DNA from 3 places in the Streptomyces rectiviolaceus genome. Region 1 is predicted to be linked to each of the others. Evidence: riboswitches for the same ligand, from Rfam matches in the RefSeq annotation. Region 1 holds a riboswitch; each other region holds the start of a gene.
The links. A riboswitch is a leader RNA that binds a small molecule or an ion and turns the genes downstream of it on or off. The one in region 1 is predicted to bind cyclic di-AMP.
Positions count from the first base shown of each region.

Region 2: linked by a shared signal. The riboswitch ahead of ABD378_RS32750 (C40 family peptidase) and the one ahead of ABD378_RS23355 (transglycosylase family protein) in region 1 are both predicted to bind cyclic di-AMP.
Region 3: linked by a shared signal. The riboswitch ahead of ABD378_RS19055 (M23 family metallopeptidase) and the one ahead of ABD378_RS23355 (transglycosylase family protein) in region 1 are both predicted to bind cyclic di-AMP.

Region 1 covers NZ_BAAAUG010000083.1:20,994-28,125, forward strand. The annotation lists gene ABD378_RS23335 (Ppx/GppA phosphatase family protein) at 85-1,011, opposite strand; gene ABD378_RS23340 (DUF501 domain-containing protein) at 1,008-1,544, opposite strand; gene ABD378_RS23345 (FtsB family cell division protein) at 1,616-2,095, opposite strand; gene eno (phosphopyruvate hydratase) at 2,197-3,483, opposite strand; gene ABD378_RS23355 (transglycosylase family protein) at 3,818-4,525, opposite strand; cyclic di-AMP (ydaO/yuaA leader) riboswitch at 4,529-4,718, opposite strand; gene ABD378_RS23360 (transglycosylase family protein) at 4,901-5,905, opposite strand; gene ABD378_RS23365 (cytochrome P450 family protein) at 6,042-7,132, opposite strand, start outside.
Region 2 covers NZ_BAAAUG010000138.1:28,380-35,511, reverse strand. The annotation lists gene ABD378_RS32765 (amidase) at 1-1,286, opposite strand, end outside; gene ABD378_RS32760 (ATP-dependent Clp protease proteolytic subunit) at 1,557-2,192, shown strand; gene ABD378_RS32755 (hypothetical protein) at 2,201-2,509, shown strand; cyclic di-AMP (ydaO/yuaA leader) riboswitch at 2,865-3,037, shown strand; gene ABD378_RS32750 (C40 family peptidase) at 3,041-3,514, shown strand; gene ABD378_RS32745 (DUF6328 family protein) at 3,680-4,252, shown strand; gene ABD378_RS32740 (LysE family translocator) at 4,230-4,871, opposite strand; gene ABD378_RS32735 (LysR family transcriptional regulator) at 5,001-5,912, shown strand; gene ABD378_RS32730 (ATP-binding protein) at 5,901-6,374, opposite strand; gene ABD378_RS32725 (helix-turn-helix domain-containing protein) at 6,646-7,132, shown strand, end outside.
Region 3 covers NZ_BAAAUG010000064.1:11,501-18,632, forward strand. The annotation lists gene ABD378_RS19045 (PrsW family intramembrane metalloprotease) at 1-816, shown strand, start outside; gene ABD378_RS19050 (aldo/keto reductase) at 813-1,757, opposite strand; gene ABD378_RS19055 (M23 family metallopeptidase) at 1,920-3,017, opposite strand; cyclic di-AMP (ydaO/yuaA leader) riboswitch at 3,029-3,175, opposite strand; gene ABD378_RS19060 (PP2C family protein-serine/threonine phosphatase) at 3,397-4,665, opposite strand; tRNA gene ABD378_RS19065 (tRNA-Met) at 4,777-4,850, opposite strand; gene ABD378_RS19070 (alginate lyase family protein) at 5,007-6,218, opposite strand; tRNA gene ABD378_RS19075 (tRNA-Lys) at 6,350-6,425, opposite strand; gene ABD378_RS19080 (amino acid permease) at 6,558-7,132, opposite strand, start outside.

The sequences.
Region 1 (7,132 bases):
AGAACTTCACGAAGTTTCCCGACGGCATGTCGCCGCCGGGCCCTTCGAGCCCCTCAACAGCCGCTCAGACGCTGTTTGACGCGCTCAGGCGATCGACCAGCCGATGCCGTCGAGGATGTCGTGCTCGCTGACGACGACCTCCCGGGCCCCGGTCCGATCCATGATCGACAGGAGTACGAGCGCGCCCGACACGATGACGTCCACGCGCCCCGGGTGCATCACCGGGATCGCGGCGCGCTCGTCGTGCGTGGACCGCGCCAGGCGTCCGACGATCTCGCTGACCTGTTCGTAGGAGATCCGGGAGTGGTGGATCGCCGCGGAGTCGTACGCGTCGAGGCCGAGCGCGATGGCGGCCACTGTCGTCACGGACCCCGCGAGCCCCACCAGGGTGCCCGCCTCACGGATCGGCACCGTCTGCTCGGCGAGGTCGAGCGCGGCCTCGATGTCGGCGCGGACGGCGTCGAGTTCGGCGGGCGCGGGCGGGTCGGTGCGGATGTGCCGCTCCGTGAGGCGCACGCAGCCGATGTCGACGGAGCGGGCGGCACGGACGTGGTCGTCGCCGACGACGAACTCCGTGGAGCCGCCGCCGATGTCGACGACGAGATAGGGCTTGGCGAGGTGGTCGCTCCCCGCCAGCTCCTTCGTCGCCCCCGTGAAGGAGAACTCGGCCTCCTGGTCACCGCTGATGACCTCCGGCTCGACGCCGAGGATGTCCAGGACGCCGCGTACGAAGTCGTCGCGGTTCTCGGCGTCGCGGGAAGCGGACGTCGCCACGAAGCGGAGGCGTTCCGCGCCGTGGGACTTGATGGCATCGGCGTACTCGCGGCAGGCCGCGAAGGTGCGGTCGAGTGCCTCGGGCGCGAGCCTGCCCGTCTTGTCCACGCCCTGGCCCAGGCGGACGATCGTCATCCTGCGGTCCAGGTCGACCAGTTCGCCGGTCGCGGGGTCGGCGTCCGCCACCAGGAGGCGGATCGAATTGGTGCCGCAGTCGATGGCGGCCACGCGGGTCACTTGGCGGGCTCCTGATCGGCGCACGGCACGACGCACGGTCCCTTGGCCCACCACTCCGGGAGCATCGCGATGGCCTCGTCACCGAGGGGGTTCACACCAGGGCCCGCGGCCAGCGAGTGGCCGACCAGGACGTGCAGGCACTTCACACGGTCGGGCATGCCGCCCGCGCTCGGGAAGCCCTCCAGGACCTCGATGGCGTCACGGCGCGCGATGTAGTCCTCGTGCGCCGCGCGGTACGCCGCGGCCAGCTCGGGGTCCGTCTTCAGCCGCTCCGACATCTCCTTCATGACGCCGTTGGCCTCAAGCGTGCCGATCGCGGAGGCGGCCCGCGGGCACGTCAGGTAGTACGTCGTCGGGAACGGCGTCCCGTCCGGAAGGCGCGGCGCCGTCTCGACGACGTCCGGCTGCCCGCACGGGCAGCGGTGGGCGATGGCCCGCAGGCCGCGCGGCGGACGGCCGAGCTGCTGCTTGAAGGCCTCGACGTCGGCGTCGGTGGGCTCGGTGCGCGGGGTGGTCGGCGGGGGCGTTTCCATGCCTGTCTTTCGATCGGTTCCGTAGAAGTTCTGCTGGGCTCGGACGTCAGAGGTCAGAGGTTCTGTCGAGCTCAGTCGTCGTCCGGGCGGTCGGCCTTGTCGACGCCGTCCCAGACGTTCGAGTACCAGGGCCTGGCGGCCGCCCCCTGGTCGGTGCGCTGCTTCTTCGCCGCCTCGGGGTCGATCACCGTGTAGCCGGTCTCGCCCGGCATCACATAGTGCAGCCGGTCCCGGATGCGCTGCTCCGCGTACGAGTCGTCCCGCCAGCGGGCCTTCTCGTCCCGCAGCTTCTCGACGTTCGCGCGGCGCTCGGCCTGCTCCTGACGCTGCTCGGCGATCTCCGCGCGCTGGGAGACGTACTGCCTTATCGGGTAGGCGAGCGCGACGACCAAGGAGCAGAGCACGAGCGCGAGGAGCGCGGCGCGTCCCGTGAGCCGGGAGCGGCGCGCCTGACGCTTGGTCTGCGAGCGGTAGACACGCTCCGCGGTCTGCTCGCCGAGCAGCCGCAGCCTGGTCGCGGTGGAGAACCGGTCGCGGTCCTTCACGGCCATGTGTGCCGCCTCCCCGATACGTACGTACGTCCCCGCACACGGTACGGGACCGAGTACGGGGACGTAGGTAACTGCTCAGCGGAGCCGAGGCCCGGCGGCGATCAGCCCTTGAAGCGGGGGAACGCCGAACGGCCGGCGTAGACCGCGGCGTCGTCGAGGATCTCCTCGATGCGCAGGAGCTGGTTGTACTTGGCGACGCGCTCGGAGCGGGCCGGGGCGCCGGTCTTGATCTGGCCGCAGTTGGTGGCGACGGCGAGGTCGGCGATGGTGACGTCCTCGGTCTCACCGGAGCGGTGCGACATCATGCACTTGAAGCCGTTGCGCTGGGCCATCTCGACGGCGTCGAGGGTCTCGGTCAGCGAACCGATCTGGTTGACCTTCACCAGAAGGGCGTTGGCCGACTTCTCCTCGATGCCACGGGCCAGGCGCTCCGGGTTGGTGACGAACAGGTCGTCGCCCACGAGCTGGACCTTCTCGCCGAGCTTCTCGGTGATGGCGTTCCAGCCGGCCCAGTCGTCCTCGAACAGCGGGTCCTCGATGGAGACGAGGGGGTACGAGGCGACGAGCTCCTCGTAGTACTCGGTCATCTCGGCGGCCGAGCGGGACTTGCCCTCGAACTCGTACTTGCCGTCCTTGTAGAACTCGGACGCGGCGACGTCGAGCGCGAGCGCGATCTGCTCGCCGGGGACGTAACCGGCCTGCTTGACGGCCTCGAGGATGAGGTCGAGCGCGGCGCGGTTGGAGTCCAGGTTCGGGGCGAAGCCGCCCTCGTCGCCCAGGCCGGTGGAGAGGCCCTTGTCCTTCAGGACCTTCTTCAGCGTGTGGTAGACCTCGGTGCCCCAGCGCAGGGCCTCGGAGAACGACTCGGCGCCGATCGGCGCGATCATGAACTCCTGGATGTCGACGTTCGAGTCGGCGTGCGACCCGCCGTTCAGGATGTTCATCATCGGAACGGGCAGCAGGTGCGCGTTCGGGCCGCCGAGGTAGCGGAAGAGCGGCAGGTCGGAGGCCTCCGACGCGGCGTGCGCGACGGCGAGCGAGACGCCGAGGATGGCGTTGGCGCCGAGCGAGCCCTTGTTGTCGGTGGCGTCGAGGTCGAACATCGCCTGGTCGATCAGGCGCTGCTCGGTCGCGTCGTACCCGACGAGCTCCGGGCCGATCTGCTCGATGACGGCGAGGACGGCCTTCTCCACGCCCTTGCCCTGGTAACGGTTGGGGTCACCGTCACGGAGTTCGATGGCCTCGAAAGCACCGGTGGACGCACCGGACGGAACGGCGGCACGACCCGTGCTGCCGTCGTCGAGGCCGACCTCGACCTCGACCGTGGGGTTGCCTCGGGAGTCCAGGATTTCCCGGGCTACGACGACGTCGATGGACGGCACGAGCATCTCCTTCTGGGATGTGACGCGGGTACGCGGGGCGTTGGCCTCGCGGACACGAGCCTAACCGGCTCCCGGGCAAGAGCCAGCCGAGCGACCGCCCTGTGGACAAACCGAGAGCAAAAAGTTTCCGAACGGAACAAAAAACATGGAGGGGCAGCGGCGGGGCAGTGGCGGGGCAAAAGAACCCCGCCCCGGTGCGTACGGGGGATACGCGCACCGGGGCGGGGAGGGCAGCGCCCGAAGGGGCGCGGGGCTGTTACATATGCGGCTCCGCCGCGTGGGCGCGACAAGCCACGACGCACCCGCAGACGAGCAGGCCCCGCGAGGCGCCCCGCCAGAACTAGCTGAGGTGGAGCTGCTGGCCCGGGTAGATCATGTCGGCGTTGTCGATGATGTCGCCGTTGAGCTTGTACACCTTGTGCCAGCCGCCCTTGACGTCCTTGGCCTCGGCGATCTTGGAGAGGGTGTCACCCTTCTTGACCTTGTACTCGCCGTCGCCCTTCTTGACCTTCTTGCCGGTCGGGGTCTCGACGGTCTTCTTGGACTCGGTCTTCGGGGCGGCCTCGGCCTTCGGAGCGGCCTGCTGCGGCTGCTCGGTCTGGGCGCTGGGCTGGCTCTTGGGCTGCTCCTGGGTCTGCTGCGGGGCGCTCTCCTGCGCACCGCCACCCTCGTAGGAGGCGCTCGAGAGGCCGACGCCGCAGCTCGGCCAGGCACCCTTGCCCTGGCCCGCGAGGACCTTCTCGCCTATCTCGATCTGCTGGGCCTTGGAGGCCTTGTCGGCGGTGGGCGCGTACTTCGTGCCGCCGTACGCGGCCCAGGTGGACGACGAGAACTGCAGGCCGCCCGTGTAGCCGTTGCCGGTGTTGATGGACCAGTTGCCGCCCGACTCGCACTGGGCGACGGCGTCCCACTCGGAGCCGGTCGCGGCGGAGGCCGAGCCGGCCGCCATCAGCGGGGCGGCGACGGCGACACCGGTGACGCCGGCGAGCGTGGCGACGCGGGTGGCCTTGGACGGGCGGCGGTGCTTGCCCTTGCTGGAAAACAGCATGAGTGATCCCCTCACCGACGCCTGCGAGGTGAGCTGTCGGGTTCGGGCCGATGAAGTTGCCCGGCCGCGCTTCCTGAGCGCGACTTAACCCCTAGCCGTTCCCGTCCGTTCTCTGCTCGCTCTCGCGATGCTGAACGGCCGGGCCCGGCGGAAACCTTGGTTCCCCCGCTCCTGCCTACGGCGCTTGCGCGACGACTGTTCCCGAACGGCCAATTGGCAGGACTCGGCGTACCGACCGACGGGGCCCGCTGTGGCGAGCGGTCACGACCGTAGTCATGCCAACGGCCGAATTCCAAAGACGATCAGGGCTTCTGAGACCCATGTCTCACTTGCGCCAATTGGGACATCGAGCGCAAAGCGACTCGCCAACTACCCCTACTTTTCGCCCAAATCGAGGCTCTGACCGGGAAGGATGAGATCGGGGTCGGAGCCGACCGAGTTCTCGTTCTCCTCGTACAGCTCGGCCCACCCGCCCTTCACGTCGAGGTCGTCGGCGATGACCGAGAGGTTGTCTCCGGAGCGGACCGTGTACGTCCCGTCGGAGCCGTCCTTCTGACGCTCGTCGCCACGGGATGCGTGCCGGCCCGAGCCCTCGCGAGAGGTGCCGTCGGACGGCTTGTCGTCCGCGCTGTCACCGCGGTGGCGGCCCTCGCCCTCACCGGCGGAGGGGGTGGGGGTGGCGGAAGTGCCGTCGTCCTGCCCGGACTTGCCCGGGTCGGTCGAGTCGCCGGACTCGCCCGACTCGCCCGAGTTGCCGGACTCGTCGTGATTCTTGTCTCGCGTCTCGTCGTCGGCGTCGGGCTTCTCGGAGGGCTCCTCAGAGGACTTCTCGGAGTCCGATGGCTCCTCCGAAGGCTCAGTGCTGTCCGAGGGATCGGCCGACTCGCTCGGCGACGTGCTCGGCTCGTTCGGCTCACTGGGCTCGGCGGGTTCGGTGGACTCCGACGGCCCATCAGAAGGAATCGTCGTGATCGGAGCGCCCGGGTCGACGTCGGCGTCGGCGCCGTCCTGGGTGAGACCGGCGATCGGCGCGCAGCTCGGCCAGGCATCGGGGCCCTGGTCGTCAAGGACCTGCTCGGCGACGGATATCTGCTGCGAGCGGCTGGCCTGATCGGCGCTCGGCGCGTAGTCGAGGCCGCCGTACTCCTCCCAGACCTGCTGCGAGAACTGGAGCCCGCCGTAGTACCCGTTGCCCGCGTCCGCGCTCCAGGATCCGCCGCTCTCGCACTCCGCGAGCTTGTCCCACGTGGCGGTGTCCGCCGCGCTCGCACTGGTGGCGCCGAGCAGCGGGATGGCGATGGCCGATCCTGCGACTCCTGCCGCGACGATCAGGGCCGGGGCTTGGCGGGGGCGTCGGTGACGACCATTGCCGGAGAGCATGCGGTTGCCTTTCGCGTGACTGGAGCGACGACTGCGGCACGGGATGCCGAGTCGTCGGTGAACGTAGCTGCACTCGAACGCTTGTCACAAGTCGATGCAGCGGAGATCACGTGAAAGTCACAGTCCTGACGGGCCGTCAGCTAAACGTCGTTCCAGGCGCCGAATATTTGCTCTGCTGTGCGGGTGTGAACTCCACGGGCAGCGTGCGGAGTCCGCGCATGATGAGCCCGCCGCGCCATCTCAAATCACCAGGTTCCACCGCGAGCCGCAGGTCAGGGAGGCGCCGCAGAAGAGTCGCGAGGGCGGCCTGGCCTTCGAGCCTGGCGAGCGGTGCGCCGAGACAGTAATGAATGCCATGGCCGTAGCCGAGGTGTTGGTTGTCGCGGCGGGAGAGGTCGAGCGTGTCCGGCCGGTCGAAGCGTTCGGGGTCACGATCAGCGGCGGCGAGGACCACGAGGACGGGGTCGCCGGCGGCGATGTCCTCCCCTCCGATGGTCAGCGGCTCGGTGGCGAACCGCCAGGTGGCGAGTTCGACGGGACCGTCGAAGCGCAGCAGCTCCTCGATGCCGGTCTCCAGGAGCCCGGTGTCGCCGCCGTCCCCGAGGGATTCCTGGAGCCGCTCACGCTGCTCGGGGTGGGTGAGGAGGGCGTACGTGCCGTTCCCGATGAGGTTGACTGTGGTCTCGAAGCCGGCGAAGAGAAGGATGAAGGCCATCGCGGCGGCCTCGTTCTCGGTGAGGTGCTCACCGTGGTCCGAGGCGCGGATCAGCCCGGAGATGAGGTCGTCGCCGGGTTCCAGGCGCTTGCGGTGGATCAGCTCGGCGAGGTACCCGCGCATCTTCTTCACGGACCGGGCTACCCCTCCCCTGGGCCCTCCCCCGTGGCGGATCATCATCCCCGCCCAGTCGCGGAAGTCGTCCTGGTCCTCGCGGGGTACGCCGAGCAGGTCGCAGATGGCGTAGATGGGGAGCGGGAAGGCGAAGTCGTGGATGAGGTCGGCCTCCCCCTTCTCCACGAACTGGTCGATGAGCCGGTCGGTCAACTCCTGCACGCGGGGCGCGAACTCGGCGACGCGGCGGGGCGTGAAGGCCTTGGAGACGAGGCGCCGAAGCCGTGTGTGGTCCGGCGGGTCGATGTTGAGCAGATGCGTCATCAGGTTCGCGCTGCGCTCACCCGGGATGCCGGTCTTGCTCTTCGCGTGCGCGGGCTCGCCGTGATGGGCCGGGT
Region 2 (7,132 bases), on a different contig from region 1:
CAGTCCAGATAGTCCGCCATCGGCACCCCGTCGACCTCGGCCGGGTACTCCGACTCGACGGGGAACGGCGCGACTTGGCTGGTCGGAAGGACCAGGGCGTCGTACCTCTCGAAGAACTCCCGTACGCGGTGGAACAGTTCACCGTGCAGCGCGGTGGCCCGCGCCAGGTCGATGCCGGTGAGCGTGCGCCCCTGCCGTACGTTCCGGACCAGGCTGGGCTTCATCCGGTCCGCCGAGGTCTCCAGGAGTGCACCGAGAGCCAGGTGGAACTGCCAGGCGCGGAAGGTCCGGAACACCTCGTCGGCGCCGGACAGATCGGGGCACGTCTCCTCGACCGCGCACCCCAGGTCGGCGAAGACCGTGACGGCGGGCGCGAGCACGTCGCCGACCTCACGGTCGACCGGCACCGCTCCTCCCAGGTCGGGCGACCAGGCGATCCGCAGCCCCCGCAGATCCCGTTCCAGTGGCCCGCCGAACGCGCTCCCCGGCGTTTCCAGGGCGATCGGCGAGCGCGGGTCGGGCCCGGCGACGACGGAGAGCAGCAGGGCCGCGTCGGCGACCGTGCGCGCCATCGGCCCCTGCACGGCCATCGTCGACCACGGAGCGATGTCCGGCCAGCTCGGCACCCGGCCCGGCGAGGGGCGCAGGCCCACCACGTTGCAGAACGACGCGGGGTTGCGCAGTGAACCGCCCATGTCGCTGCCGTCGGCCAGGGGGTGCATGCCGCATGCGAGCGCGGCCGCCGCTCCCCCGCTGCTGCCGCCCGCCGACCGCCGGAGGTCGTACGGGTTGCGGGTGGCCCCGAAGACCGGGTTGACGGTGTGCGAACCGGCAGCGAACTCGGGCACGTTGGTCTTGCCGATGGTGATCGCGCCGGCGGCGCGGATGCGCTCGACGATCAGCTCGTCGCGGTCCGGGACGTTGTCGGCGAGGAGCGGCGTCCCGTAGGTGGTCCGGATGCCTCGGGTGTCGTGGGTGTCCTTGTGGGCGACGGGCAGCCCGTGCAACGGGCCGAGGGGTCCGCCGCGCACGGCGGTCTCGTCGGCGGTGCGCGCCTCGTCGAGCGCGCGCTCGGCCACGAGGGTCACCACGGCGTTCACGGCGCCGTTGACCTGCTCGATCCGGTCCAGGTGCGCCTGGACCACCTCGCGCGCGGACAGCTCTCGGGCGCGGATCCTGGCGGCCAGGTCGCGGGCGGTGAGGTGGACGAGCTCGGCTGCTTCGGGAGGCCGGTGCGCGTCAGGGGCTTCGGAGGCGCTGTGTGCTCGGTGGGCTTCAGGGCTCATACGTCGCTTTCGGCTCGGGCGGGCTTACGGCTGGTGGCTGGTGGTGGCGGCTGAGGTCGCGACGGGGCGGAGTATGCCCACGTCGCCGCGGCTGCCACCCGCTCCCGCGCGCCACGGCCCCCACTTTCAGCGAACGGCTGAAACACGGCGCATCTGTTGACTCCGGCGGATCACCCGAACATGCTCCTCACCACGACGTTACGTACGTCCTGTACATTTTTTACAGGAAGCCTTGGGGAGCAGCCGACCCCGGCAGAGGAGAGACGTGCCATGAACCGACCGATCGCCCGCCATGTCCTGCCCGAGTTCACCGAGCGCACCAGCACGGGGCAACGGACCCTCGATCCGTACTCGAAGCTGCTCGAGGAGCGCATCGTCTTCCTGGGCACGCCGATCGACGACACCTCGGCCAACGACGTGATGGCGCAGTTCATGCACCTGGAATACCTGGCGCCCGACCGCGACATCTCGCTCTACATCAACTCCCCCGGCGGCTCGTTCAGCGCGATGACGGCGATCTACGACACGATCCAGTTCGTCACCTGCGACGTGGAGACGACCTGCCTGGGCCAGGCCGCCTCGGCGGCCGCCGTCCTGCTGGCGGCGGGCACCCCCGGCAAGCGGTTCGCGCTGCCCGGCGCCCGGGTACTGATCCATCAGCCGTCGATCGCCGAGCCGATCCACGGCCAGGCGACCGACTTGGCAATCCAGGCCGACGAACTCCTGCGCACCCGCGCGAACCTGGAGAAACTGCTCGCCCAACACACGGGCCAGAGCCGGGAACGCGTCGCGGCCGACATCGAGCGCGACAAGATCCTCAACGCCTCCGAGGCGGTCGACTACGGCCTGGTGGACCGGATCATCGCGACCCGCAAGTCGTCCCTGCGCACCCCGGACGCGGGGTGAACCTCCCGATGCTGCCGCCCGAACTTCCCCCGCTGCCCGCACTCACCCGCGCCGAGGGCGAGTTGATCGACCGATACCTCGAAGTGGTCGATCTGGTGGGCCGGATCAACCCCGCCCGCGCCTCGGACACCTATGGCGGCCTGCGTGCCGCCCAGGCCCTGGTCGCCAGCGCCACCGCCCTGCGGGACGCGCTGACGCTCATGCACCAGCGGGGCGAGAGCGCCGTGCACGCGCCGACGTTGGCCCGCGCGCTGCGTGTCCTCGACGGCGAGCGGCGCGCCGGGCGGGTCACCGTGCCGCCCCCATCGGCCTCCTGAGTACCCCTCATCTCCGTACCCGAAGTCCGAACCGTCCGGGGCCGGTTCCAAACGAACCAAACGGGCTACCTCGTTCGGCGTAGACAATTGTCCTTCTTTGGACTGTCTTCAGTTGCGTCAGATGTGTACGCGATGGCCGGAATTCCTCGTTCCGGTGCTGGTCGAACGATCGTCGGGTTCCACGGGCCGATCCCGAATCCGACCTTGTCCACCCGAACGGTTCAGCCGTGAGGAGCCTCACAAAACGCCGTTTCGGCTCGGAATTTCTGCCCTTGACGGGTCAAGATCCCTTCCGACGACAAGCCCCCGCCACAGCGGCGGGGCGGTCCGGGCGGACGCCGAGTCCTGCCGCCACCCGGATGACCGGTCGACATCTGTGCATCGGCAGGAGTGGAGGACCCAGGCATGACGGGTCGGTCCGGAAGGTCCGGACGCCGACCCTTGGGGTGAAGCCGCACATCGCGGCCGGGCAACTTCGCCAGCCCGAATCCGACAGGTCATCCTTCACAGGCGGCTGACGAAGGGTTGCGCATGACCGCGCTGAATCATGTTCCGTCGCTGCTCACCAGGGCCGGTTCCGTATCGGCCCTCACACTCGCCGTCGTAGGCGGCACCCTCGTGGCCCCAGGGCTCACGTCGGAAGCAGAGGCCGCGACACACGGGACGAAGGCGCTCAAGATCGCCGCCTCCAAGAAGGGCTCTCCGTACCGCTATGGAGCGACGGGGCCGAACCGGTTCGACTGCTCGGGCCTGACCCAGTACTCGTTCAAGCGCGCGGGCAAGAAGCTGCCACGCACCGCCGCACAGCAGTACAACAAGACCCGCCATGTCTCGGCGTCCAACCGCGTCCGCGGCGACCTGGTCTTCTTCCGCTCCGGCCGGAGCGTCTACCACGTCGGCATCTACGCCGGGAAGGGCCGGATCTGGCACGCACCCAAGTCGAACACCGTGGTGCGGCTCGAGAAGATCTGGACGAAGAGCGTCTCCTACGGCCGGGTGCGCTGACCGCCCGTCACTGACCGCCCGTCACTGACCGTCGGCCGCAAGCCTGTCGGAGGGCGGCGGAGGAGGGCCTCACGGCCTCCTCCGCCGCTCGACCGGCCCCAGCCCGACCCGCTGACCGGCGCGCCCGACAGGCATGGAGGGTGTCGACGCGGATACTCGGGCGCCATGGCCGAAAACAACAGTTCCACCGCGGGCGACCCGCCCCCGCGCAACGAGACACGCTTCGAACGCGCCGACCGCAATTTCTCCGAGATCCTCCAGGAGCTGCGGGTCACGCAGACCGGAGTGCAGATCCTCTTCGCGTTCCTGCTGACCCTCGCCTTCACCGAGCGCTTCCCCTCGCTCGACACGGTGCAGCGCGCCACCTACGTCACCACGCTGCTGCTCGCCGTCCTCGCCGCGGCGCTGTTCACCGCCCCGGCCGCCGTGCACAGGACCCTGTTCGGGCAGCACTCCAAGCCGCTGATCGTGCGCGTGTCGTCCCGCCTCGCCGGCATCGGCATGACAGTCCTGGTGTTCGCACTCGCCGGTTCCGTGCTCCTGGTCGTGGACGTGGCGGTGGGCCGTACCGGCGGGATCATCGCGAGTGCGGGCACGCTGGTCATGTGTGCGGGCCTCTGGGGTCTGCTTCCCCGCTTGGTGCGCGCTTCGGACAGGGGCAGGGACAAAGACAGGGACAGGGGCAGTGACAGGGGCAGCGACACGCCGGACGACGTCACGCCATCAGGGCCTCGGTGAGGAGCACCAGGCCAAGGACGCTGAGCGCGACACCGGTGCCGCCCTCGATCGCACGGGCCGTACGAGGCCTGCGCAGCCAGCGCCCGAGCCGGTCGACCAGGAGCGCGACGACCGGGAACCACACCAGGGCAAGGGCCACGATGATGGACGCGAGCAGCAGTGTCCTGGGCATCGCGGGGCTGCCCGCGGGCACGAACTGGGGCAGCACGCTGAGGAAGGTGATGGGTGCCTTGGGGTTGAGCGCGTTGGTGAGGAAGCCCTGCCGCAGGCTGCCCCCGGCCGCAGGCTGCTCCGCCGGCATCTCCGCGCCGTCCGGCGCGGAGAAGCTCCGCAGCGGTCGCGCCGCCGACCGCAGCGCGCGGTACCCGAGGTACAGCACGTAGGCACCGCCGAGCACCTGCAGTGCCCGGAACAGCGTGGGAACCGCCGCGAGGACCGCCGCGACCCCGGCCACCGCGAGCGCCGTGTGCACCAGGAGCCCGCCCGCGACACCGATCGCACAGCTGACTCCGGCGCGCCGGGATGCGAGGGAGTTGCGCACCACGACGGCGAAGTCGGCGCCCGGCATGGCGACCATGCCCGCGGCGACTCCGGTGAAGGCGACCAGTTGTGCGTCCATGACCGCCAGCCTGCCGTTCTTCTGCCTTCAGCAGGTATGTGGAATATCCTGTGTCTGCCTTAAGCAGACGTTTAGCCCCACGCCGTCGGACAGCCCCGCCGCCCGTCGGCCCCTGGACCGGGAGACGCCATGTACGACCCGACACGGCTCGCCGCACTGGTGGCGGTCTCCGAGGCCGGGTCGATCACCCGCGCCGCCGAGCGCCTCGGCTACACCGTGCCCGCGCTCTCCCAGCAGCTGGCCAAGCTCGAACGGGAGGCGGGCACCGCTCTCCTGGTCCGGCACCACCGCGGGGCTCGGCTGACCGGCGCGGGCGAGCTGCTGCTGGCGCGGGCGCGCCGGGTCCTGGACGAGATGGAGCAGGCCCGCCACGAACTGGCCCGGCTCGCGGGCCTGTCCGGCGGCAGGCTGCGCGTGGGGACCTTCACCACCGCCGGGATCCATCTGGTGCCGCCCGCCCTGACCGCGTTCCGCCGCGCCCATCCGGACATCGATCTGACGGTGCGGGGCTATGAACCGCCGCTCGGCGTCGCGGCCGTGGCGGCGGGCGAGGTCGACCTGGCCCTCACGCACACCTACGAGCCGGCGGATCCGGTGCCGTTGCCCGCCTCCGTGACCGCGGAGCCGATCCTGGTCGAGGAGTTGGTCCTGGTGACATCGCCCGGGCACGCGCTCGCGGGTGCCTCCTCGCGGCTGCCCCTGACCGAGCTCGCCGGGCAGCCGCTGATCAGCATGGCGCCGACGCATCCGCCCCGGCAGGGCGTGGAGTCCGCGCTCGTCGGGGCCGGGGCGACGCCTTCGGTCCTGGTCGAGACCCCGGGCTACGCGCTGGTGTGTGCGCTGGTCAGCGCGGGGCTCGGCGTGGCCGTCGTACCGGAGATGGTGGCGCGGACGGCGGCCACCCCGGTGGGGATCAGGCCGCTGGAGCCGGGGAATCTGCGCCGCACGATCTCGGTCGTCCACCGCACTGATGTGTCGCATCCCGCGGCGGACACCTTCCGGGCCCTGCTCCGGGGGGCCTTCGGACGCTCAACGGGGTGAGGGCGACGGCGAAACCGAGGGAGCCGCTGTCCTGTCGCGCACCGGCGCGGTCCACGGCAGCGCGATCCAGACCGTCTTGCCGCCATCGGGGGTGGGCGTGACCGACAGCCTGCCGCCGCACTCCAAGGTCAGCCAGCGGATGATCACCAGGCCGCGGCCGTTGTCCTGCTGGACGGCGGCGGGCAGCCGCTTCGGGTAGCGGGGGTGGCTGTCGGTGACGCCGATGCGCAGCTGCTCCTCCCGGTCCAGCTCGATGTCCACCGTGAAGGTGGGCGACTGGCCCCGGGTGTGCTGGACGGCGTTCGTGGCCAGTTCGGAGACGATGAGCCGGACCGTGTCGGCCACTTCCGTGTCACCCGGCAGCCCCCATTCGGTGAGGACGTTCGAGACGAATTTCCGGGCCGCGGAGACCGAGGCAGGATCGCTCGGCAGGGTGACGGTTGCTTCCTGAAGGTCTGCCATGGCGACGTGTCCCTTTCCCACCGGGGCTCGGCTCCGACTCGTAGCGGAAGGCACGAGGACAGTCCCGGAATGGTGCTTTGCGCCAGCCTGCCACTCCTGGGCCGCTCAGAGGTGGCCATCCACCAAGTTGTGCATATATCTGTCGCTCAAAGCGGTGAACTCTGCTACGAGAGACCGTATTTGGGCGCGAGGACGGCGCTTCCTCTACTGTCGCCGGGGAGAGGCCGGGGAGAGGCCGGAAAAGGAAGGCTCCGTCGGGAAGGAGACGGGCATGCGGTACGGTCCCGCGGTGCGCCGCAGGAAGCTCGGTGCCGAACTGCGTGCCCTGCGCACGCACGCCGGGCTCACCAGTGGCCAGGCGGCGGACCGGGTCGGCTGGCATCAGTCGAAGGTCAGCCGGATCGAGACGGGGCGTAGCAGCGTCAAGGCGGCCGACGTACGCCTGCTGCTCGAGGCGTACGAGGTAGAGGATCCGCAACTGCGCCAGTTGCTGGTGGCGTTGGCGGGCTCGGACGACGACGGTGGACGGCGCCACTGGTGGCACGCCTACCGCGAGCTGCTGCCGCCCGCCTACCGCGACTTCATCAGCCTGGAGTCACAGGCCTGCCGGATGCGCACCCTGGAGACCACCGTCGTGCCCGGCCTGCTGCAGACCCCGGACTACGCGCGTGCGGTGACCCGGGCCGCGCTCGACGGGCTGCCGGATGAGCAGGTGGACGCGCTGGTCGAGGTGCGTCTCGCGCGCCAGGACGTGCTGC
Region 3 (7,132 bases), on a different contig from region 1:
TTCGGCACCGACCAGCTCAACGGCGGGACCGGACTCGCGTCCGTGACGGCGGCGACCTTCTTCGTACGCGTCGTGATGTCGCCCTTCGCGCACCCGCTCTTCACCGTGCTCACCGGCATCGGCTTCGGCATCGCCGCGCTCAGCGCGGAGCGCCAGAACTGGCGCCGCGTCCTGCTCCCGGTCGGCGGACTCCTCCTGGCGATGGGCCTGCACGCCCTGTGGAACGGCTCGGCGGTCTTCGGGGACTACGGCTTCTTCGCCGTGTACGCGCTCTTCATGCTGCCCGCCTTCGGCCTGCTCACCTGGCTGGTCATCTGGATCAGACAGCGCGGCCTGCGCATCGTGCGGGCCGAACTGCCCGCGTACGCACTCGCGGGCTGGCTCACCGCACCCGAGCCGTACGCCCTGGGCACCATGCGCGCCCGCACGCTGGCCCGCGACTACGCCTCCTACACGCAGGGCAAGGCCGCGGCGCGCACGGTCGCCCAGTACGAGACGTACGCGACGTCTCTCGCGCTCCTGCGGCACCGGGGGCGCAAGGGCCGCGCGGGCGCCGACTTCGTCGTACGGGAGCGGGAGTTGCTGCACGCGCTGTGGGAGCGCCGCGAGGCGGCACGGCCCGCCCTCGCGTACGCGGCGCGCGCGACGGCACCGGTGTTCGTACCGATGCCGCCGCCGTACGGATACCAGCAGCCGTACGGATATCAACAGCCGTACCAGCAGCCCTACCCGCAGCAACAGCAGCAGCCGCCGTACGGATATCCGTACGGCCGCCCGGCGATGCCCTACCCCGCGTACAACCCCTACCGCGGCTAGGCGGAAGCCGCCGTCAGCGCCGACACCTCGGCCTCCGTCAGCTCCAGCTCCCCCACCGCGAGCAGCGCGGGCAGCTGTTCGACCGTACGGGCCAACGCGATCGGCGCGGCCACCGTCGGCTGCGCCGCGAGCCACGCGAGGGCCACGGTCGCGAGCTCGGCGCCGCGCGCCTGGGCGACCTCGTCGAGGGCGGCGAGCACGCGCAGACCGCGGTCGGTGTCCAGGTGCTTGCCCGCGCCCTGGGCCCGCGCGCTGTCGACCGCCGCACCCGGGCGGTACTTGCCGGTCAGGAAGCCGGAGGCGAGCGCGTAGTACGGGACGGCGGCCAGGCCGGAGCGCGATGCGACCTGCTCCAGCGTGCCCTCGTACGTGTCGCGCGAGACGAGGTTGTAGTGCGGCTGCAGCACCGAGTAGCGCGCGAGGCCCTCGCGGTCGGAGAAGTCGAGGAACTCCTGGAGCCGGTCGGCGGTCACGTTGGACGCGGCGATGGCGCGCACCTTGCCGGACGTCACCAGGTCGTCGAGCGCGGTGATGATCTCCTCGACGGAGACCGTCGGGTCGTCGTAGTGCGTGTAGAAGAGGTCGATGTAGTCGGTGCGCAGGCGGCGCAGCGACTCCTCGACACCGGACTTGATGGTGTTCGCGGACAGGCCCTTGAAGTCGGGGTGGGCGCCGACCTTGGTGGCGAGCACGACGTCGGAGCGGTTGCCGCGCGCGGCGAGCCAGTTGCCGATGACGGTCTCGGACTCGCCGCCCTTGTTGCCGGGCGCCCAGGCCGAGTAGACGTCGGCGGTGTCGATGAAGTTGCCGCCCGCGGCGGTGTAGGCGTCGAGCACGGTGAAGGACTGCGCCTCGTCGGCCGTCCAGCCGAAGACGTTGCCGCCCAGTGCGAGCGGGAAGACCTCGAGGTCGGACGAACCAAGCTTGCGGAGAGAAGTCATACGGGACTCAACGCCCTTACGGATCGCGGAATTCCGTACAGCGGGATGCCGGTTCCGATCAGTGGGGCATCCGCTCGGGGAGAACCGGTGAGCGGGCGCCCTTGACCGGCAGCCCTGACGTCGGGGGGTTGCCGCCAGGACCGCCGGGGTTCTGGGGCTGCGTCAGAGGGACTGGCCCTTGCCGCGCAGCCACGCCGCCGGATCGACCCCGGTGGAGTCGCCGCCCGGGTGGACCTCCAGGTGGAGGTGCGCGCCGGTGACGTTGCCGGTGGCGCCGACGCGGCCGATGGTCTCGCCGGTGGTGACCTTCTGGCCGACGCTGACGTTCATCGAGGACTGGTGGCAGAACCAGATCTCGGTGCCGTCGTCGAGCTCAAGGACCGTGCGGTAGCCGTACGCCCCCGCCCAGCCGGCCTCCTTGATGGTGCCGGAGTGGATGGCCTTGATGGGCGTGCCCGTGGGAGCCGCGAAGTCCAGGCCGGTGTGGTAGCCGGAGGACCACATGGAGCCGGGCTGACCGAAGGTGCCGGTGAGCGTGTACGAGCCGACGGGGAGGGTGAAGCTCTTGGCGAGCTTGGCCAGGCGCTCCGCCTCGGCCTTGCGCTTGGCCTCCGCCTCGGCCTTCTTCTTCGCGGCGGCCTTCTCGGCGGCGATCTTCTTCTCGGCCGCGGTCTGCTTGGCGGCGGCCTGGGCGGCGGCTTCCTTGACGGCGGCTTCTTCGGCCGCCTTCTGGACCGCGTCGTCCGCCTGGTCCTGCTGGTTCTCGGCCTGCTCCATGATGCGGGCCCGCAGTGCCTCGCCCGCGTCCGTGGTGCCCTGCTCGGCGTCGGCGGTGCTGATGCCGGCGGCGCTCAGGGGCGCGGCGGCGGTCGTCACGCCGTTGTCCGCGGAACCGGAGCCGGAGCCGGAGTCGGAGGAGTCGTCGGATATCAAAGACCCCACGCCGGGAAGCGACTTGGCCTCCGGCAGCGAGTCCGTGACGGCCGAGAGGTCCGGCATCTCGATGGAGACCGGGGGCTTTCCGCCCTGCGCGGTGGCGATGCCGCCCGCGCCGACGGCGGCGATGACGCCTACGCCGAGAACAGTGGAGCTGCGGGCGAGCCCGCCACCGCCCCGCTTGTGGACGCGGTGCCTGCCGCGGACGGGACGGATGGACTCCTCGGTGGGATTCCATTCCTCCCAGGAACTGTCGTCGTACCCACCGAAGTCGTCGTCATTCGGTACGTACACGCCTTGGGGGGCAGGGCGGTTGGACGCCACTGGGGCGCACTCCTTTCCTTCCTTCTCGCCTACCGGGTTAGCTGACGGGTTCGGAGCAGGAAGGTCTCCTACGAACATCTGGCACGGATGCACAGATGCCCGATTCACCCCAATTAGTGGTTCCCCGGCTCCCTTTCGGGATTAGGCGCGTGCGCGCGGAGCCGACTCGAGTGACGGCTGGGACGACCGCGCTGCGTTATCGAACGTTAATAGACGGCAGGGTCGTATTCCAAGCCGTTCCGACTGATCGTTAACGACTTTGGCCTGCACTTAACGGGACACGGGGGTTCGGAACGGGGCGAGTTGACCCCACTTCTTCACACACCGGAGCTTCACATCTCCTTGACAGTACGTCAGTTGTTATGCGGAGTGGTGTCCTTCAGTCACGGCCGGTGACATCGGAGCCCGCGTCGGTCCAGCCGTCGGCCCCGGCGCCCCCGGTATCGCCCCCGGTATCGCCCCCGGTATCCCCAGCCATCAACGGCCGCCGCACCGCGAGCAACGCCATGTCGTCGGTCGTCCCGCCCCCGGTGTGCCGCCGCACTTCCTCGGTGAGCGTGGCCAGGAGCGCGTCCGGGCCGTTGGGCCCCGGAAAGATGCGGCCGCCGAGCCGCGCGGCCGGGTTGTAGAACTCGCCCCGGACGTCACGCGCCTCCGAGAGCCCGTCGGTGTAGAGCAGCAGCATCGCCCCCGGCGGGAACTCCGTCTCGTCCGCACGGTCCGGCCAGGCACCCAGGTCGCCCATCCCGAGCGGCAGCGCGGGCTCGGTGGCGGACAGCACGCACAGCCGTCCGTCGCCGCGCAGGAGCAGGGGCCCGGGGTGCCCGCGATTGACGAGGCGTACGAGACCGTCGCCGTGCGGGATCTCCGCGAGCACGGCGGTGGTGAACCCTTCGAAGGCGTCGAGCCCGTCGCGCCGCGTGCCCTCACGCGCGAGGGCCCGCTCCAGGCGCTGCGCCACGGCCTCCAGGGTGGCCTCCTGCTCGGCGGCCTCCCGGAACGCCCCGATGACGACGGCGACGGCCGCCACCGCGCCTATGCCCTTGCCGCGTACGTCGCCGACGATGACGCGTACGCCGTACGGGGTGTCCTGCACGGCGTACAGATCACCCCCGATGAACGCGTCGGCCTCCGCCGCCTCGTACCGCGCCGCGACATCGAGCCCGCCGATCCGGTGGTCCGGCTGCGGCAGCACGGCGCGCTGGGCCGCCTCGGCGATGGTGCGGGCGGAGGCGAGCTGTTCGTCGCTGCGGCGTACGACGCGGTTGATGACGACGGCGAGCACGGCGACGGTGGCCACCGTGATCAGTTCGGTGATCGCCTCGACGTCGGCGGTGGTGCTGCTCTTGAAGTGCAGGGCGAGCACGGCGGCGCAGGACCCCGCCCCGATGAGGGCGGTGGTGATCAGCGAGTAGAAGGGGGCCGCGATGAGCGGGGCGGCGGTGAAGAGGGGCGCGGCGGTGAACGCGGGTGGGGTCGAGATGTCGTAGACGACCCCGACGACGATGAGCAGCAGGGGCAGGGCCCGCACGAGAGCCCGCTCATGCCGGACATCGGGACTCTTGCCCCCGCCGCTTCCTCCTCGCTGCCCCACCGGTCTTCTCCTGCCGAATTCCGCGGCCAGGACCAGACCCATGACCACGTTCATCCAGGGTTCCCGGAGCGGTGGCGCGGGGCGACCCGTGTGGGCCGACAGAGTGACGGGGGAAAACACCGAAGGCCCGGATCCATTTTCTGGATCCGGGCCTTCGGTCTTTAGTAGCGGGGACAGGATTTGAACCTGCGACCTCTGGGTTATGAGCCCAGCGAGCTACCGAGCTGCTCCACCCCGCGCCGTTGAATGCAACTCTACGCCATCAGGCGGAGTGAAAGCGAACCGGCTGAGGAGCAGCCGGAATGCAGCCGGAAAACGGGCGGAAATCGGGCGGAAATCGGGCGGAAAACAGGCGGGAGCGGCCCGAACCCGCGGCGAACGCTGACGCACGCCGCTCACGCGTTCTCGGCGTGCGTCAGCGTCTCCCAGGCTACGAACAGGTTGTCCGTCCCCTCGGGCCGCTGCTCGAGCGTGAGCTTCCGCGTCTGAGGCAGTTCCAGCTTCAGCCGCTCCCGCAGGTGGTTCAGGCCGACCTCGGTGTCGGGCCCCATGTCGCGCTGCACCCTGCCGCCGCACAGCCAGTCCGGCGCCTCGGCGCCCAGCTGGTACTTCGAGTGGAACTCCAGCGCGGCCCGCAGCCGCTCCTTGACCTCGCCGTACAGGTCGACGCCCTGGTGCCAGGCGGTCTCTGCGATGTGCGCGGTGGCCGCGAGCGAGTAGCTGGCGTGCTTGAAGTTCCGGCAGGTCTCCTGGGAGAGCCCGTCGGCGAAGGTCTTCTGCCCGAACCAGTACTTCCGGAGCTTCTCCGGGGTATTGATGCCGCTGCCCTCGGGCGAGACGGGCAGCGGGCCGTCCGACTCCAGATAGAAGTAGGCCGGCACGCGGGTCCTGAAGTGCGTCACTGCCTTCTCGAAGGACTCGTGGTCGTCCAGGAAGACCGCCATGCTGATGGTCGCGTCGGCCATCAGGAGGTCCCAGTTGCCGTTGAAGTCGGCTGCTCCGTCGCGCACTTGGGGCAGATAGGCATTGCGCAGCATCCGCTCGAAGCGGAGGAGTTCGCCGTCGGCCCAGCCGTCGTAGGTGTAGCGCACGGCTTCGGCCGCACGCGCCCACGATGAGGCGGCCCAGGCCGTCTGGAGGCCCGCGTTGGCCTCGGTGTGCCGGGTGACCACCCGCGACCAGGCGTCCATGATCTGTACGGCCTTCTGGGCGTGCGCGCGGTCGCCGGTGATGTTCCAGAGCAGGGCCTGGGTGTACGCGGCGATGGCGTCCTCGCGCTCCTCGACGCAGCCGTGTCCGGGGCGGGTGTCGGGCGGGCACTCGACGACGGCGTACGGCTTGGCCCGGTAGTCGGCCGCGCCGTACTTGCTGTCCCGCATCTGCTCGAAAGCCCTCAGCCAGGGCTGGTCGCGCGCCGTGACATGCGCGCGGACGCGATCCAGCTGCGCCTTGCTGACGAGCACCCCGGGGTGCTCGAAGGCCAGCTCCGCGGGGCGCGCCCGCTCGGTGGCCCGGCCGGAACCGCCGCCGGACCCACCGCAGGCCGCCGAGACGCCGACCAGCAACGGCACGAGCAGCATCACGAGAGCCCGCCGTACGGAACCCATGCTGTACCTCCGGATCGACCACCTGGCAGGCTCAGCGTCACTCGTGGGCCGCGGGGGCGCAGGCGAGGCGGGGCCGTTCGGGCGACCAACGCCACAGGCCCAGGTCAGAAGCTGCCTGACCTGGGCCTGAGTGGTAGACCGTGTGGGACTCGAACCCACAACCAATGGATTAAAAGTCCACTGCTCTGCCAATTGAGCTAACGGTCCGTGCGGTTGCACCCCCCGAGCATAGCCGGACAGGACAAGGCGTCCGATCGGGTATCGCCTCCTCGGCCCGTCGCGCGTTCCGCGACGGGCCGGGTGCGGGCCAGGTGCAGGCCTGGGACGGCCGCGGCGCGGTCAGGGATCGGTCGGTTCCGGCGCCCCGCTCCGGGCCGCTTCGCGGGCCGCCGTGCGCTCGTGGTCCGGGTTGAGGAACCAGTGCCTGGCCGATGCCAGCCACCAGGTCGCGGCGAAGCCGAGGACGGCCAGGACCGCGATCGGGGCGTAGTTGAAGGTCTCCCAGGTGACCGGTGAGACCTGCGGCAGCATGAAGAGGACCGTGATCACGCCGACCCAGGCCACCGCCACGATGCCGATCGGGCGTGACCAGCGGCCCAAGTGCCAGGGCCCGCGCTCGAATTCCTCGCCCTTGCGCAGCCGCAGCAGGGTCGGGATGACGTAGGCGATGTAGAGGCCGATGACGGCGATCGACGTCACCGCCGCGTACGCCGTGACGTTGATCAGGTAGGGCAGGCCGAGGACGAGCGCGCCCAGGGCCGCGAGCCAGACCGCTGCGACGGGCGTGCGCGTACGCGGGTTGACCGAGTGCCAGACGTGCGAGAAGGGCAGCGCTCCGTCCCGCGAGAAGGCGTAGATCATCCGGGAGTTGGCGGTCACGGACGCCATGCCGCAGAAGAGCTGCGCGCCGATGA